Alloacidobacterium dinghuense: one gene and its partner. The protein of the gene in region 1 binds, or shares a complex with, the protein of each later gene. Links are inferred from orthologs where the notes say so. Each region holds a gene or a part of one and is shown on either strand. Other genes may lie near its edges. The genes, in order: accD and H7849_RS08480.

What was found.
Region 2: the proteins of accD (region 1) and H7849_RS08480 are in contact, whole or in part, in a solved structure (PDB 8UXZ), measured with the Escherichia coli proteins. The link is inferred for Alloacidobacterium dinghuense from one-to-one orthologs.

The regions. Positions count from the first base shown.
Region 1 is NZ_CP060394.1:5,037,080-5,043,552, forward strand. The notes cover bases 1-2,802. They hold accD (acetyl-CoA carboxylase, carboxyltransferase subunit beta), read left to right. Parts: upstream 1-882; coding sequence 883-1,722; downstream 1,723-2,802. Other genes in these bases: H7849_RS20980 (23S rRNA (pseudouridine(1915)-N(3))-methyltransferase RlmH), read left to right, coding at 1-319; cobO (cob(I)yrinic acid a,c-diamide adenosyltransferase), read left to right, coding at 325-861; H7849_RS20995 (hypothetical protein), read left to right, coding at 1,731-2,249; H7849_RS21000 (SRPBCC family protein), read right to left, coding at 2,244-2,705; H7849_RS21005 (helix-turn-helix domain-containing protein), read left to right, coding at 2,751-2,802. Also shown: more of H7849_RS21005, read left to right, coding at 2,803-3,632; H7849_RS21010 (alpha-glucuronidase family glycosyl hydrolase), read left to right, coding at 3,691-6,207; H7849_RS21015 (phosphatase PAP2 family protein), read right to left, coding at 6,210-6,473.
Region 2 is NZ_CP060394.1:2,089,767-2,097,697, reverse strand. What follows is about bases 1,936-4,888. They hold H7849_RS08480 (acetyl-CoA carboxylase carboxyltransferase subunit alpha), read left to right. Parts: upstream 1,936-2,962; coding sequence 2,963-3,814; downstream 3,815-4,888. Other genes in these bases: H7849_RS08475 (CPBP family intramembrane glutamic endopeptidase), read left to right, coding at 3,867-4,888; dnaE (DNA polymerase III subunit alpha), read left to right, coding at 1,936-2,606. Outside these bases: more of dnaE, read left to right, coding at 1-1,935; more of H7849_RS08475, read left to right, coding at 4,889-4,928; H7849_RS08470 (hypothetical protein), read left to right, coding at 5,105-6,310; H7849_RS08465 (rhodanese-like domain-containing protein), read left to right, coding at 6,354-6,701; H7849_RS08460 (VanZ family protein), read left to right, coding at 6,725-7,249; H7849_RS08455 (S1C family serine protease), read right to left, coding at 7,212-7,931. UniProt on the Escherichia coli protein: Component of the acetyl coenzyme A carboxylase (ACC) complex. First, biotin carboxylase catalyzes the carboxylation of biotin on its carrier protein (BCCP) and then the CO(2) group is transferred by the carboxyltransferase to acetyl-CoA to form malonyl-CoA.

The DNA of each region.
Region 1 (6,473 bases):
TGCTTTTCTTCAAACCCTTTCGCGTCACCGCTCCCGTACCGTGCCCTATCTGGTGCTGCTCGATAGCCGAGGCAAACAATTCGCATCGGAACAATTTGCCGAGTTGCTGGGCAAACAACGCGATCAAGGGCAGCAAAAAATTGTCTTCGCCATCGGTCCTGCCGACGGCTGGTCGGACGACGCCCGCAGGCAGGCAAACCTGCTGTTATCGCTTGGGACAATGACATTGCCGCACGAACTGGCTCGGGTAGTCCTCAGCGAGCAACTCTACCGGGCGTTTACAATCCTATCTGGGCATCCGTATCACACGGGCCACTGAGGGGTATGACCGAATCGCGCAAGGGGCTGATCCTGATCAACACGGGACCGGGCAAAGGTAAGACGACTGCGGCCATGGGAACGGCTTTGCGCGCTGTCGGCAACGGCCTGAAAGTGCTGATGCTGCAGTTTCTCAAGGGATCCTGGCATTACGGGGAACTCGACGCTGTCGATGCCTTCAACGGCAACTTTGTCATCAAGCAGATGGGCCGCGGATTTGTGAAGATCGGCGGAGCAGAGACTGATCCGGAAGACATCCGCATGGTGGAAGAAGCATGGGAAGAAGCACGAAAAGCCATTCTTTCCGGTGAGTGGGACATGGTGGTGCTTGATGAGATCAACTACGCCATCAGCTACGGCATGCTTGATCCCACCAAGGTTGCAGAAACGCTGCAGCACCGGCCCGAGATGGTGCATGTTGTGCTCACCGGGCGCAACGCGCATCCATCCTTGGTTGAGATCGCCGATACCGTTACGGAAATGCGCGAGGTAAAACACGCTTACCAGAAGGGCATTCTGGCACAGCGTGGCGTGGAGTACTAGTGAGCGACAGAAAGGGTAGGCATGTCCTGGTTTAAGCGGCAGGAAAACAAAATCGAGAGCGGCGGAGAGAAAACAGTTCGCACCGAGGGACTTTGGATCAAGTGTGAGAACTGCGATCAGGTCATCTTCAAAGCCGATCTTGAAGCCAACTCCTATGTCTGTCCCAAGTGCGGCCATCACTTCCGCATTGGTGCTCGGGCGCGCATCGAAATGCTGCTCGAACCGGGATTCGAAATCGTCGACACCGAACTGAAGTCGACCGATCCGCTGAATTTCAGCGATCTTAAGTCCTACAAATCGCGCCTGAAAAAAGCTCGGCATGATACGGGCCTCAACGACGCCATCATTAATGCATTGGGCCAGCTCGGCCCGCATTCCGTCGTTCTCTCGGTGATGGAGTACGCCTTCATCGGCGGCAGCATGGGAGCAGTCGTGGGCGAAACGATTGCTCGCGCAGTTGATCGTGCCTATGACATGCGCCGACCACTGGTCATTGTTGCCGCATCCGGCGGAGCGCGCATGATGGAAGGTATCGTCAGCCTGATGCAGTTGGCGAAGATTTCCGCAGCGCTTGCCCGTCTCGATGAAGCCAAGGTTCCCTACATCTCAGTTCTCACTGACCCGACCACTGGCGGGGTGACAGCCAGCTTTGCCATGCTGGGTGACCTGAACATCGCCGAGCCGGGGGCGCTCATCGGATTCGCGGGCCCGCGCGTCATTGAGCAGACAATCCGACAGAAGCTTCCTGAAGGCTTCCAGCGCTCAGAGTTCCTGCTGGAGCACGGCTTCCTCGACGCGGTTGTGAACCGCAAGGACATGAAGCCGTACCTGATCCGCGCCCTTGACTTCATGAAGCATTAGAGACATCCATGAAGTCCAGATTCGCAATTCTCGCCAGTCTCGGTAGTGCACTGCTGACAGGCTTGCCGGCCGGAGCACAAACCATTCCGTCGTTCAGCGGCCCTACCCTCGCGAATGACACTCTGCGCTTGCCACCGCCAGCGCCGGGATCCAGAACGATTCTGGTTCTTGGTTTCAGCAAGAAATCGGGCGATGCCTGTAAACCATGGTTCGAGGGCATAACCGCGCAGCTCAAAACGAAACCACAGATCGGCTATTACGAAATGCCGGTATTGGCCGGGGCACCTGGATTTGTCCGCGGCATGATCGTCCACAACATGCGCAGCACCCTGACTCCCGACCAGCAGAAGCACTTCGCGCCCATCATGGAAAACGCGCAGGCATGGAAAGATGCCGTCCACTTTTCCGCACCGGACGATGCCTACGTCGTCATCATTGATGAGCACGGTAACATCTTGTGGCACGATTCCGGCCCTTGGTCGCCAGACAAAGAACGCACACTGCAACAAGCCATTTCCAAGTTATGAAAATGCAGCGACTTGCAGTCCCTCCGCGAGTTCTTTGATCTTCACAAGGATGAAGTCGTCGCCCTTCAGGGTGTCCTCATAGCGCTTTTGTCCTTCGGCTACCTTGGAATAGTCCCCCTGAATGATCTCAAAGGTCGCGCCTCCCTCACTGCGCTTCCTGATCTCGTAGATCATAGTCAGGTAATTTTCCGGAATATCCGGAAAGGCAGAGTTATTCGGGTCGATCACCGTATATTCGAGCCGCCACGGCGCATCCACTGCTACCACCTGACCTTTCACATAGAGCTTGCCGTCCGCCGCGCCTTTCCACAGCAGGCGGGAACCCGGCTTCCAGTCCGTCTCTGCCACGCAGCCAAACATATATTGAGTGATGAACTCATTCTCCGTCAGCACCTTCCACAGCGCTTCCGCCTGGGCATGAACCTCGATCGATTTGCGAATGAATAGTTCTGGCATATCCAAATCTTCCTCGCCACACAATCTAAACTGGAAGCTGCGTCCTTGATTGGAAAAACGCGACAGGAGTCTGCAGCCATTAAACCTGCCGAATATCAGAACGAAGAGTCGTTTGATCCGGAGCTGGGCCAGCCGCGCGGAGTCCTACGGCGACCTCCGCCAGCGGCTGGCAAGTTCCGCCATGCCCGACTATGCGCAGCTCCAGAACTCGCGACATGGATCGATCACTATTGGATGGTGAGCTGGGACCTGCGTGGCCTCGAACCACGGCTGGTCGAAAGCCTGCCCCATCCCAACGTCCACATAGTCTTCGAAAAATCGGAGAGCAAAGCATGGGGCATATCGACTAGCAAGTTCTCACGCGTGCTCGATGGCAAGTCTCATGTCTTCGGCATCAAATTTACCCCCGGCGGATTTTTTCCTTTTCTCGGCAAATCCGTTTCATCGCTGGCGAACAGTTCAATCCCTGTCGAGCAAGTCTTCGGTCGTGAAGTCAAGGCCCTCGAAAGGGTAATTCTCGACACGAACAATGAAAGTGAAATGACTGCTGCTGCCGATGCCTTTTTGACAGAACGCAAGCCGCCGCCCGATGAAAAGGTGGACCTGGCGCGACAACTGGTCGAGCGCATTCTTCACGAGCCAGACATTCTCACGGTCGACGACTACGCCGCGCGCACCCGCATGAGTGCGCGTGCCCTGCAGCGACTCTTCAGCCGCTATGTCGGAGCGACCCCGAAGTGGGTCATTCGTCGTTATCGCCTGCATGAACTATTGGAGCTAATGCACTCGGGCAAACGTCTCGACTGGGCGCAACTCGCAATCGGTCTAGGCTATTTTGACCAGGCGCACCTCATCAACGATTTCAAGTCGATCACGGAATACACTCCTACCGAATACCCCGGCCTCGAGCCCGCTCAGGACAGCTGATCTCGCGAACGAGTATGATTCCTTAGAAAATCGCTTTACTTCAATCGGAGCAGCGGGCTTGAAATTGCGACTTCTCCTATTTCTGGCAATTTCTCTGTTAAGAGCCACGGAATGTCTGGCCGAAACAGGAGAGGCTGCGTGGCTGCGGTACGCGCCAATCAAAGATCCCCATGCCCTCAAGCAATATGCTTCGTTGCCTCAGACTGCAGTCTCGCTCGATCACAGTCTCATCGCGTCCAGCGCAGAAAAAGAGCTGACACGCGGCATCCAAAGCATGCTGGCAAGAACACTGCGCGAAGTACCGAAGCTGCCGAACGAAAACGCATTTGTGCTCGGCACAGTTACAGATCTGCGGTCGCGCTTTTCTGAGTTGCAATCTGGCCAGGTCACCGGAGACGGTTTCTGGCTAAAGACCGTTCATCATCGCGGCCACGCCTACACCGTGATCGCCGGAGCCGACGAGAGCGGAATCTTATACGGCACGTTCGCTCTGCTAAGCCGCGTCGCGCAGCTTCAGGACGTATCAAACCTGGACGACAGGGAAACACCAGCCGAGCCGATTCGATGGGTCGATCAATGGGACAATCTCAACGGAAGCATCGAGCGCGGCTACGCTGGACGATCCATCTTCTTCGACAATGGTCACGTTCGCGCCGATCTCACACGTGTCAACGAATATGCGAGGCTGCTTGCTTCGGTCGGCATCAACGGCTGTAACGTAAACAACGTAAACGCTGCTCCCGATGTCCTGAGCGATGCCTCCCTCAAAGAATTGGCTCGCATTGCCGATGCCTTTCGCCCATGGGGCGTGCGCATGGCGCTCTCGGTCAACATCGCCAGCCCGCAGACGGTCGATAAGCTCGATACGTTCGATCCGCTCGACCCGCGCGTTCAAGCATGGTGGAGCAGCAAAGCAGACGAAATCTATAGACTCATACCAGACTTCGCAGGGTTTACCGTCAAAGCCGATTCCGAAGGCCAGCTTGGCCCCTCAAGCTATGGCCGTACGCCAGCCGACGCAGCAAACGTACTCGCCCGCGCCCTGAAAGCCCACGGCGGAGTCGTCCTTTACCGCGCATTCGTCTACAACCATCATCTTGATTGGCGCGACCCGAAGGCCGATCGCGCCCGCGCCGCCTACGACATTTTCCATCCGCTCGACGGCAAATTCGACGACAACGTCGTGCTCCAGATCAAGCATGGCCCGATCGATTTCCAGGCGCGCGAGCCAGTCTCGCCGCTGCTCGGCGGTCTCGAACACACGAACGAGGCAATGGAAGTCCAGATCACACAGGAGTACACCGGCCAGCAGCGCCATCTCTGCTTCCTCATCCCGATGTGGAAAGAGGTGTTGGACTTTGATCTTCACGCCAAGCCCGCCCCAACACCTGTCAAAGACATCCTCGCTGGCAAGGTCTTTCAGCGTCCGCTGGGCGGCATAGTAGGAGTCGCGAACGTTGGCCTCGATGCCAACTGGCTGGAGCATCCACTAGCCATGGCAAATCTGTATGGATTCGGCCGCCTCGCCTGGGACCCTGATCTCTCGCCACAGACGATCGCTGAAGAGTGGACGCGACTAACCTTCGGCAACGATCCGCTCGTAGTTCAGACGATCACCGCCATGCAGCTCGCCTCCTGGCATATCTATGAGAGCTATACCGGGCCGCTCGGCGCAGGCACGATGACCGACATCATCGGCGTGCATTATGGGCCGGGTATCGAATCATCGGAGCGCAACGGCTGGGGCCAGTGGCACCGCGCCGACCACGACGGCATCGGCATGGATCGTACCGTAGCCACAGGAACGGGCTACATCGGCCAGTATCACGAACCCGTAGCCGCGATGTATGAATCCCTCGCAAGCTGCCCGGACAATCTGCTTCTCTTCATGCACCACGTTTCGTACACGTACAAGCTGCATTCCGGAAAAACCGTCATTCAACACATCTACGACTCACACTACGAAGGCGCCGAGGCGGCTGCCCATCTCATCACGCAATGGAAGACTTTGCAGGGTCGCGTCGATGACGAACGGTACAAAGACGTCCTGCAACGACTCATCTATCAGGCAGGACACGCAATCGTCTGGCGTGACGCCATCTGCGAATGGTTCCTCAAAACATCAGGCATACCCGACGAAAAAGGCCGCGCAGGTCATCATCCGAATCGTATCGAGGCCGAGTTAATGGAGCTCGACGGCTACACCCCAGTGGAAATATCACCATGGGAAACAGCCTCCGGAGGCAAAGCGGTCACATGCGATCGCTCTACAGACTGCTCGGTAAGTTTCACGGTCCAACGCGCTGATGGCGAATACGCAATCGCTACGCAATACTTCGATCAGAATGACGGCACGGCTCAATTCCATCTTTATGTGAACGGCAAGCTTGTCGATGCCTGGGTAGCCGACGACGATCTGCCCTCACCCAAGATGAACGGGCACACGAGTACTCGCCATACATCGCCGGCGCTGACTCTGAAGACTGGCGACACCATTCGCATTGACGGGCTGCCGAGCGGTGGCGATAAAGCCGGAATCGACTATGTCGAGCTTGAAACGAGCGGTGCCAATTGATTTTATCGGGCGGAAGCAAACGCTTCGGCATCTTTAATACTTTGCAGTCGGAGGATCGCCTTTGCGCTCGCTAGAGAAAGCGCGCACATGAAAAAGCCCCCGATCACATCGGTGCCGTAATGCCATCCCGTCGTAAGCGTCGACGCGATAATCAGCCCGGCAAGAACGATCGCAGGGACGCGGAGCCATTTGATGGATTGCAGCGCGACGGCCGAGAGAATTGCCCATATGACATGGAAAGAAGGAAAGCAAACAACTCCGAACGC
Region 2 (7,931 bases), 2.9 Mb from region 1 along the record:
TCAGGAAGAGGCTGGACACTGCTGTACGGCATTTGCAGGACCGCGGGCTGCTGCGGCAGCCTATTTCGGAATACGAAGCACGGCTGGAGCGGGAGATTTCGATCATCAAGCAGATGAAGTTTCCCGGCTATTTCTTGATCGTGTGGGACTTCATTCGCTATGCGCGCGAGCAGGGTATTCCGGTAGGGCCGGGGCGTGGATCTGCGGCAGGATCGCTCGTCAGCTACGTGATGGAGATTACCGATATCGATCCGCTGCAGAATGCGTTGCTCTTCGAGCGCTTCCTGAACCCGGAGCGTATCTCGATGCCGGATATCGATATCGATTTCGACATGAACCGGCGCGGCGAGGTGATTGAGTACGTCACGCGCAAGTACGGGCGCGAGCAGGTTGCGCAGATCATCACGTTTAACACGATGGCGGCGAAGGCGGCGATCAAGGACGTGGGCCGCGCGCTGGATATGCCGTATGGCGACGTGGACCGCATCGCGAAGCTGGTGCCGACGACGATTGGCGTGACAATTGAAGACGCGCTCAAGGATTCGCCGGGGTTGCAGGAGGCTTACGACTCGAACACGCAGATTCGCGAGCTGATCGATACGGCGAAGAAGCTCGAAGGGCTGGTGCGCGGAGCGGGGGTACACGCGGCAGGCGTGGTGATTGCGCCTCGTCCGCTGACGGATCTAGTTCCTGTATCGCGCAGCAAGAACGACGAAATTGTGACCGCCTATGACATGAAGGCGGTGGAGAAGATGGGTCTGCTCAAGATGGATTTCCTTGGGCTGACGACGTTGACGGTCATCGACGATTGCCTGAAGCTGATCAAGCGCAATCGGGATGAAGTCGTGGACATGGCGACGATTCCGTTGGACGACCAGACGACGTATGAAAAGGTCTTTCATCGCGCGCTGACTTCAGGCGTCTTCCAGTTTGAATCGGGTGGTATGCGCGATGTGCTGCGGCGCTACAAGCCGACGACCGTGGAAGACCTGACGGCTTTGAATGCGTTGTATCGACCGGGGCCGATTCAGGGTGGCATGATCGATGACTTTATCGAGCGCAAGTGGGGTCGCAGAAAAGTGGAATACGATCTGCCTCCGATGGAGACGATTCTTAAGGAGACGCTGGGCGTCATCGTCTACCAGGAACAGGTAATGCAGATTGCCAATGCAGTTGCAGGCTACTCGCTGGGCGAAGCGGATCTGCTGCGGCGCGCGATGGGCAAGAAGAATCTTGAGGAGATGACGAAGCAGCGCGAGCGATTTGTAACGGGCGCCGCAGCGAATAAGTTTCCGAAAGATACGGTCACCAGGGTCTTTGACCTGATGGAGCAGTTTGCAGGATACGGCTTCAACAAGTCGCACTCAGCGGCGTATGCGCTACTCGCGTATCACACGGCGTACCTGAAGACGCATTACCCGGTGGAATTTATGGCGGCATTGCTGACGTCGGAAATCTCGAAGCCGGAGAACGTGGTCAAGTACATCAAGGAATGCCGCGAGATGGAGATTCCGGTCGAGCCGCCGGACGTCATCTTCAGTGACGCGGATTTTACGCCGCATGGCAAGGCGATCCGCTTTGGATTGACGGCGATCAAGAATGTCGGGCGCAACGCGATTGATTCGATTCTCGCAGCGCGGAATGAACTGGCAGAGAAAGGAAAGACCTTCGCCTCGTTCTGGGAGTTCTGCGAGAAAGTCGACCTGCGATTGATGAACAAGCGCGTGATTGAATCGTTGATCAAGGCCGGGGCGCTGGATTCGTTCGGGCGGCGTGTCGCGTTGATGGCCTCGGTGGACAAGGCGATTGAGCGGGCGCAGAAGACGCAGCGGGATCTCGAAGCGGGTCAGCATGGGTTGTTCGGGATTTTCGACGATCATCCCGCGACTGCGGCGAAGGCGGATGAATTGCCCAATCTTGCAGACTGGGATGAGCATCAGCGCTTGCAGTTTGAGAAGGAAGTGCTTGGGTTCTTTGTTTCGGGCCATCCGCTGGACAAGTATGCGGAGAAGCTGCGGAATCTGCCGGGCGTAATGGATACGGCGACAGCCCTTGAAGCCAAGCCTTCGCCGAGCAATGGGCGGCGTGGGCAGCCCATGGAGCCGGACACGGCGATTGCGGGCGTGATTGTCGGGTTGAAGGTGGCGAAGTCGAAGCGGTCGGGCGAGTTGTATGCGCAGGCATCGCTCGAAGATGCTATGGGCAAGATCGATCTGATCTGTTTCCCGAAGGACTATGAGCGGCTGAAAGAAACGCTAAAGATCGAGGTTCCCGTACTCGTGCGCGGGCTGTTGCGCGCGGAGGAGGATGCTGCGCCGAAGCTGGCGGTGTCGTCGATTCAGGCGCTTGAGGATGTGAAGGTGCGACTGCCGCAGAATATTCGGATTCGCGTGCCCCTGGAGCGGGCGAGCGAGGCGACGCTGATTGAGCTGCGGCAGATGATTACTGCTTCACCGGGACCGGGAAAGTTGATGCTCAATCTGGAGCAGAGGGGCGAGTTCTGCGTGATGATGGAGCCTGTCGGCGTTACGGTTGGGGCGGATCGGGCGTTCATGGATCGCGCTGAGGAGTTGCTGGGGCGCGGCATGGTGCAGGCTGTCGATTAGAGAACCGACGATGGGTCTGAAAACCATTCTGAGGGATCGGGTTAATCGAGGAGGCTGCTGCGTTGCCACGATCTATGTCCTCGTTGTTGTAGTCGTTTTTGCATATACCGCCATCACTACAAAGCCGGACAATGTTGGCTTAGACTGGATTCCTTTTGTCCTGCTATCGACGCCTTGGTATCAGACAAATCCGCGATTGCTTTTTCCGGGTTTAGTTGTAAATGCGGGTCTTATGTACCTGCTAGGCGCATTGCTGGATACACTCTGGCGGCGGATCGTTGGAGAGTGAGCAGACCGTTCTGTTTGTGTCGAATCCATTCCACCCATACAATCGAAAAGTAAGACTTGCAGCGTCTATGACTGAGCAGGCAGGCAGTGTTGAGCAGATTCAGGCGGTGGCTGAGCCCTCGCCTGCGGCGTGGGTTAAAACGGAGCTGGCACGGCATCCGCAGCGTCCGTATCCGATGGACTATATCGAAAGCATATTCACTGACTTCAGCGAGATCCACGGCGACCGCGGCTTTGGCGATGATGCGGCGATGTCGTGCGGGATGGCGCGTTTCCGTGGCGAAGAGGTCATGGTCATCGGCAACCTCAAAGGGCGCACCGTGAAGGACCGCATCCATCGTAAGTTTGGATCGCCTGATCCCGAGGGCTATCGCAAGGCACTTCGAGCGATGAAGATTGCCGAGAAGTGGTCGCGCCCGGTCTTTACATTTATCGATCTCGCGGGGGCAAATCCGGGAATTGGCGCGGAAGAGCGCGGGCAGGCCGAGGCGATTGCGCGGAACCTGTTTGAGATGTCGCGGCTGCGAGTTCCGGTGATTGCGACGATTACGGGCGAGGGTGGCTCTGGCGGTGCACTGGCGCTGGCGGTGGCGGATCGCGTGCTGATTCTGGAGAACGCGATCTACTCCGTGATCTCGCCGGAAGGCTGCGCTTCGATCATGTGGCGTGATGCGAGCAAGCGCGCGCATGCGGCGGAAGCGCTGAAGATTACGGCGCAGGATGTTAAGGCGCTGGGCTGTGTCGATGACATCGTTTCTGAGCCTCGGGACGGAGCGCAGGCGGACGCAGAACAGGCTGCACAATTGTTGGCGGAGAAACTGAGCTGGCACTTTAACGAGGTGAAGGCTCTGTCAGTTGAAGAGATGCTGGCGCGCCGCTATGAGAAGTTCCGCAACATCGCGCAGTTTTATACGTCATAATGGCGGTTTCCATCAATTTGCTATCCCGGCAGAATGCTAACGGAGTATCCCAATGAAGGCTGCGGGACGTCTCCGTTCGTTCAGCTGGTTCGCCATAGCTGCCTTTTACTTTGTTTTCGCGCAGCAGATTTCTCTGCGCGCGGCTAATGGCCTCAGCTCCGGGGATTCGTTTCTCCTGGTGCAGAGCATCATTCTGCTCTTTCTGCTGCTGGTCGGTTATGCAGCGATGGGATACGCCGGGCAGAGCCAGCGCGAACCGCTAAAAACGATGGGCCTCGCGCGGCGCGAGGGCTGGAAGCGTGAGTTTGCGCTCGGTGCTGCACTGGGATGGGGCGGTGTTGTGGCCTGTGTGCTGCCGATGGCGCTCATCGGGAGTCTGGTGATCCGGTTCTGGACGAACGGACACCAGTTTTTTGTCTTCCTGATGAGCCTGCTGACGTTGGCTGTCGCGGCGCTCGCCGAGGAGGTTGCATTCCGCGGGTATGCGTTTCAGCGGTTGATTGATGCGATCGGGCCGACGCTGGCGACGCTCGGGATGTCAGTCCTCTTTGCCGTGATGCATTTGACAAATACGAATGCCAGCGCGGCCAGCACCCTGGTTACGATTCTTGCGGGCTGGATGTTTTCGATTGCGTATCTGCGCACACGGGCTCTGTGGCTGCCCTGGGGATTGCACTTTGCCTGGAATGCAAGCATGGGTCTGCTGTTCGGGCTGCCGGTGAGCGGGTTGACTGTTTTCAATCCGGTGATTACGACGAATGCCCTGGGGCCACTATGGCTGACCGGAGGTCGATACGGTCCTGAAGGCAGCGCCATTGCCGTGTTCGTGCTGCCTGTGCTCACGATAATCCTGGTGAAAGTCACGCGCGACTATGCCCATCGCTATGCCCAGCCTGTGATCGTGCCGGGTGGTATTCCGGTTGATCTGGACGCCGTCGCTCGGCGGCAACATGAGGCGGCTATGGGGATACAGTCGCCATCGGAACCGCAACTGGTCCAGATTTTGCCGGCGTTCGGCTCCTCAAATGGAACCATGACTCAAATCGCAGAAACAAAAGCAGATGGTGAGCCTGCGCCGGAAGTTCCGAAAGAGGATTCCGGAATTGCTTCATAGTGTTCCGTTTTCTCCCATTTCAAAACAATCTATGCACGGTTCGGCACGCCGGGACTTGCAAATGCCGCTAAATAGGGCCATCCTATAGACCGTAAGATTTAGAGGGCCTCACGATGCAGGGGTTCGCAACTCATGGCACGAAGAGTCGGCGCCTGTTGCGAGAAGCAGCAGGGAATATGCTGCGAATTACGGCTGGCGCGGCTGCGCTGGTTTTGTTGTTGTCTGTCACGGCGACATCTCAGGTAATGACTGTTACCCCGGAAGGCGTGGGCGGGCACTATCTCGAGTTTCACCCTACCAACATTCCTCTTCCCACCGATCCTTTGACTGAACGCGGCAAGCAGGAACTCATTCGTTTCCTGACTGCCGAGCAGGGATTTGCCATGCGGCCTCTTCCGCTTGGCAGCAAGGGATTGACCCTGCATGCGAACGGGGATATGCAGCCGAGCGGCTCCGATTATATGAATGCGCTCAACGAGAAGGGCACCTCCGCCAAAGCGGGCGATCGCTGCGTGATCTCAGACGTAAAGATCAAAGACGACAAGATCATCCTGCAATTGAATGGCGGCCCTGACCACAAGCACAAATGGCTGCGGCACGTGTCTATCGGCATGGACCCGGTGAACACGAATCCGGTGGTTAAGGACGACGGACAGGAGCCGGTCGGCTCGCGCCTCACGCTCGTCTTTCCGCATGCTGTTCCGGAAGTCTCCGGCAAAACGGTCGAAGCGCTGCTCGCTCCGCTGCTTGGATTCGGCTTGAAGTCGCCTGTCGTAGCCTACACGGATACGCTGCCGCCAAAGCTAAAGCAGGCGATTCTCGACCACGAGGTGCTTGTGGGAATGAGCACCGAAATGGTGGTCTACGCGATGGGGCAGCCGCAGCAGAAGGTACGCGAGCGCGAGGGGCAGATGCCGTTTGAAGAATGGATCTACGGTGAAGCGCCGAAGCCGGTGGAGTTTGTGCGTATTAACGGCAATCGCGTCATTCGCGTTGAAGTAGCTGAGGTGGGCAAGCCTCCGGTAATTCGCGCAGATAACGAAATGGGTGATTACTGGAGCGCCAATCCCGCGGCTGCGACTGCTCAGAATGTACGCACGGTCAAGATGGGCGATTCGGACCCTGCAGATGAGGCGAAGCAGAATGCGCCGAAAGCTCCGCCGAGCCTGCGGCTGCCGGGTGAAACGCTGCCCACGGACGATGATAAGAATCACCCTGTGATGGGGCCGGTGCAGTTCCCGACTGGAACTGGGACGGACTCAGGTTCGACTCAGACGAAGCAGCAGCCGTCTACTCCGCCGCAATCTTCGCCACAGGGAACGCCGAGCGGAAGCACTCCTCCGCAGCAATATGTAGCGGCAGGCTCTGCGCCCCCGAGATAGACCTGACGCGAGACTTCGCGGCTTAGAATTTACGTGTCGGACCATGTATCCTGAATATATGGTCGATTACGAAATCACTCCCTCACAACTTTCTTCGCTCATCTCTTCGCCAGAGCGGGAGCAGGTTGTGCTGCTGGACGTTCGCGAACCAGCGGAATATGCTGTGGCCCGCATCGATGGCAGTATCCTGATGCCGATGGGCGATGTGCCCGGACGCGCGAATCAGGAACTCGATCCTGAAACGCGCATTGTCGCGATTTGCCACCATGGCGTGCGCTCAATGAATGTAGCCGTATGGCTGAGGAACCAGGGCTTTGAACAGGCTCAGTCACTGCGTGGGGGCATCGATGCCTGGTCCGCGCTTGTTGATCCTACTGTTGCGCGGTATTAGCGAAGCGATTTTTCTCAGGACACATGCCTAGTAGACGACTCAATCTCTTTCTGCACTGGATTCCGGCGATGATCGGCATCGTGGTCATTCTTATTGAATCGACGGCCACGATGTCAGCGGAGAACACAAGCCGTTGGTTGTTGCCCCTGTGGGTCAAGCTCTTTGGTCCGATTACACCGGAGCACTGGGCCGAGGTTCATCACTATATTCGTAAGACTGGGCATTTCGTCGGCTACGGTCTGGTGAGCCTGGGCTTTTTCGAAGGTTGGCGCGCTACGTTTTCAGAAAGGCTGCGACAGCACGGAGCGATCTTTGCCCTGGTGGCTCCGCTGGCACTCGTTTCGACGCTCGCGCTGGCGGGATGGGATGAATGGCACCAGTCGTTTCTGCCGGGACGCACGAGCAAACTCTCCGATGTTGGCCTCGATTTTTCCGGCGCGGTTGTGGCTCATGTCATTTTGCTGCTCGTGCTCGTCATTGTGTGGCGCCTGCGCGCTCGCTCAAAGCCCTCTACGCGTCGTGCTCGTCCGGTTTCGTCTCAGGTGTGATGCTGATCTGGAGGCGCTCCACGCCGCGGAGAATTTCGAGAGTTAGCGTTTGGCCTGCACACTCTGCCGTGAGTAGACGGTGCAGAGCATCGATTCCCGCAACCGGTTGCCCTTCAAGAGCAGTGATGATGTCGCCTTCGCGCAGAGCCGCGTGACTGGACGGGCTTCCATCCTGTACCGAGACGACCAGGATGCCGGTTGGCTCTTTGAGCTGATATTCGTAGGCGAGGCGACGAGGCAGCGGGACATTCTGGCCTGCGATTCCGATCCAAGAGCGGCGGACGCGGCCGTATTGCAAAAGCTGGGACGCGACGAACTTTGCCGTGTCGATACCAATGGCGAAACAGAGTCCTTGCGCGGAGACGATCGTTGCGGTGTTGATGCCGATGACCTCGCCGCGCGAGTTGACCAGCGGACCGCCGGAGTTGCCCGGATTGAGCGCTGCGTCGGTCTGAATGACTTCTTCCATCATGCGTCCGGTGCTCGACCGCATGCTGCGGCCAAGGGCGCTGATTACGCCTGCGGTGACGGTGAATTGGAATCCAAATGGATTGCCGACCGCAATTGCCAGTTGACCAACGCGCAGCGTGCGCGAACTGCCGAGCGTGGCTGGTTGAAGAATGGGAGCATCCGTGCGCAGGACGGCGGTGTCGGTGTCGGCGTCTTCACCGACGAGAGTTGC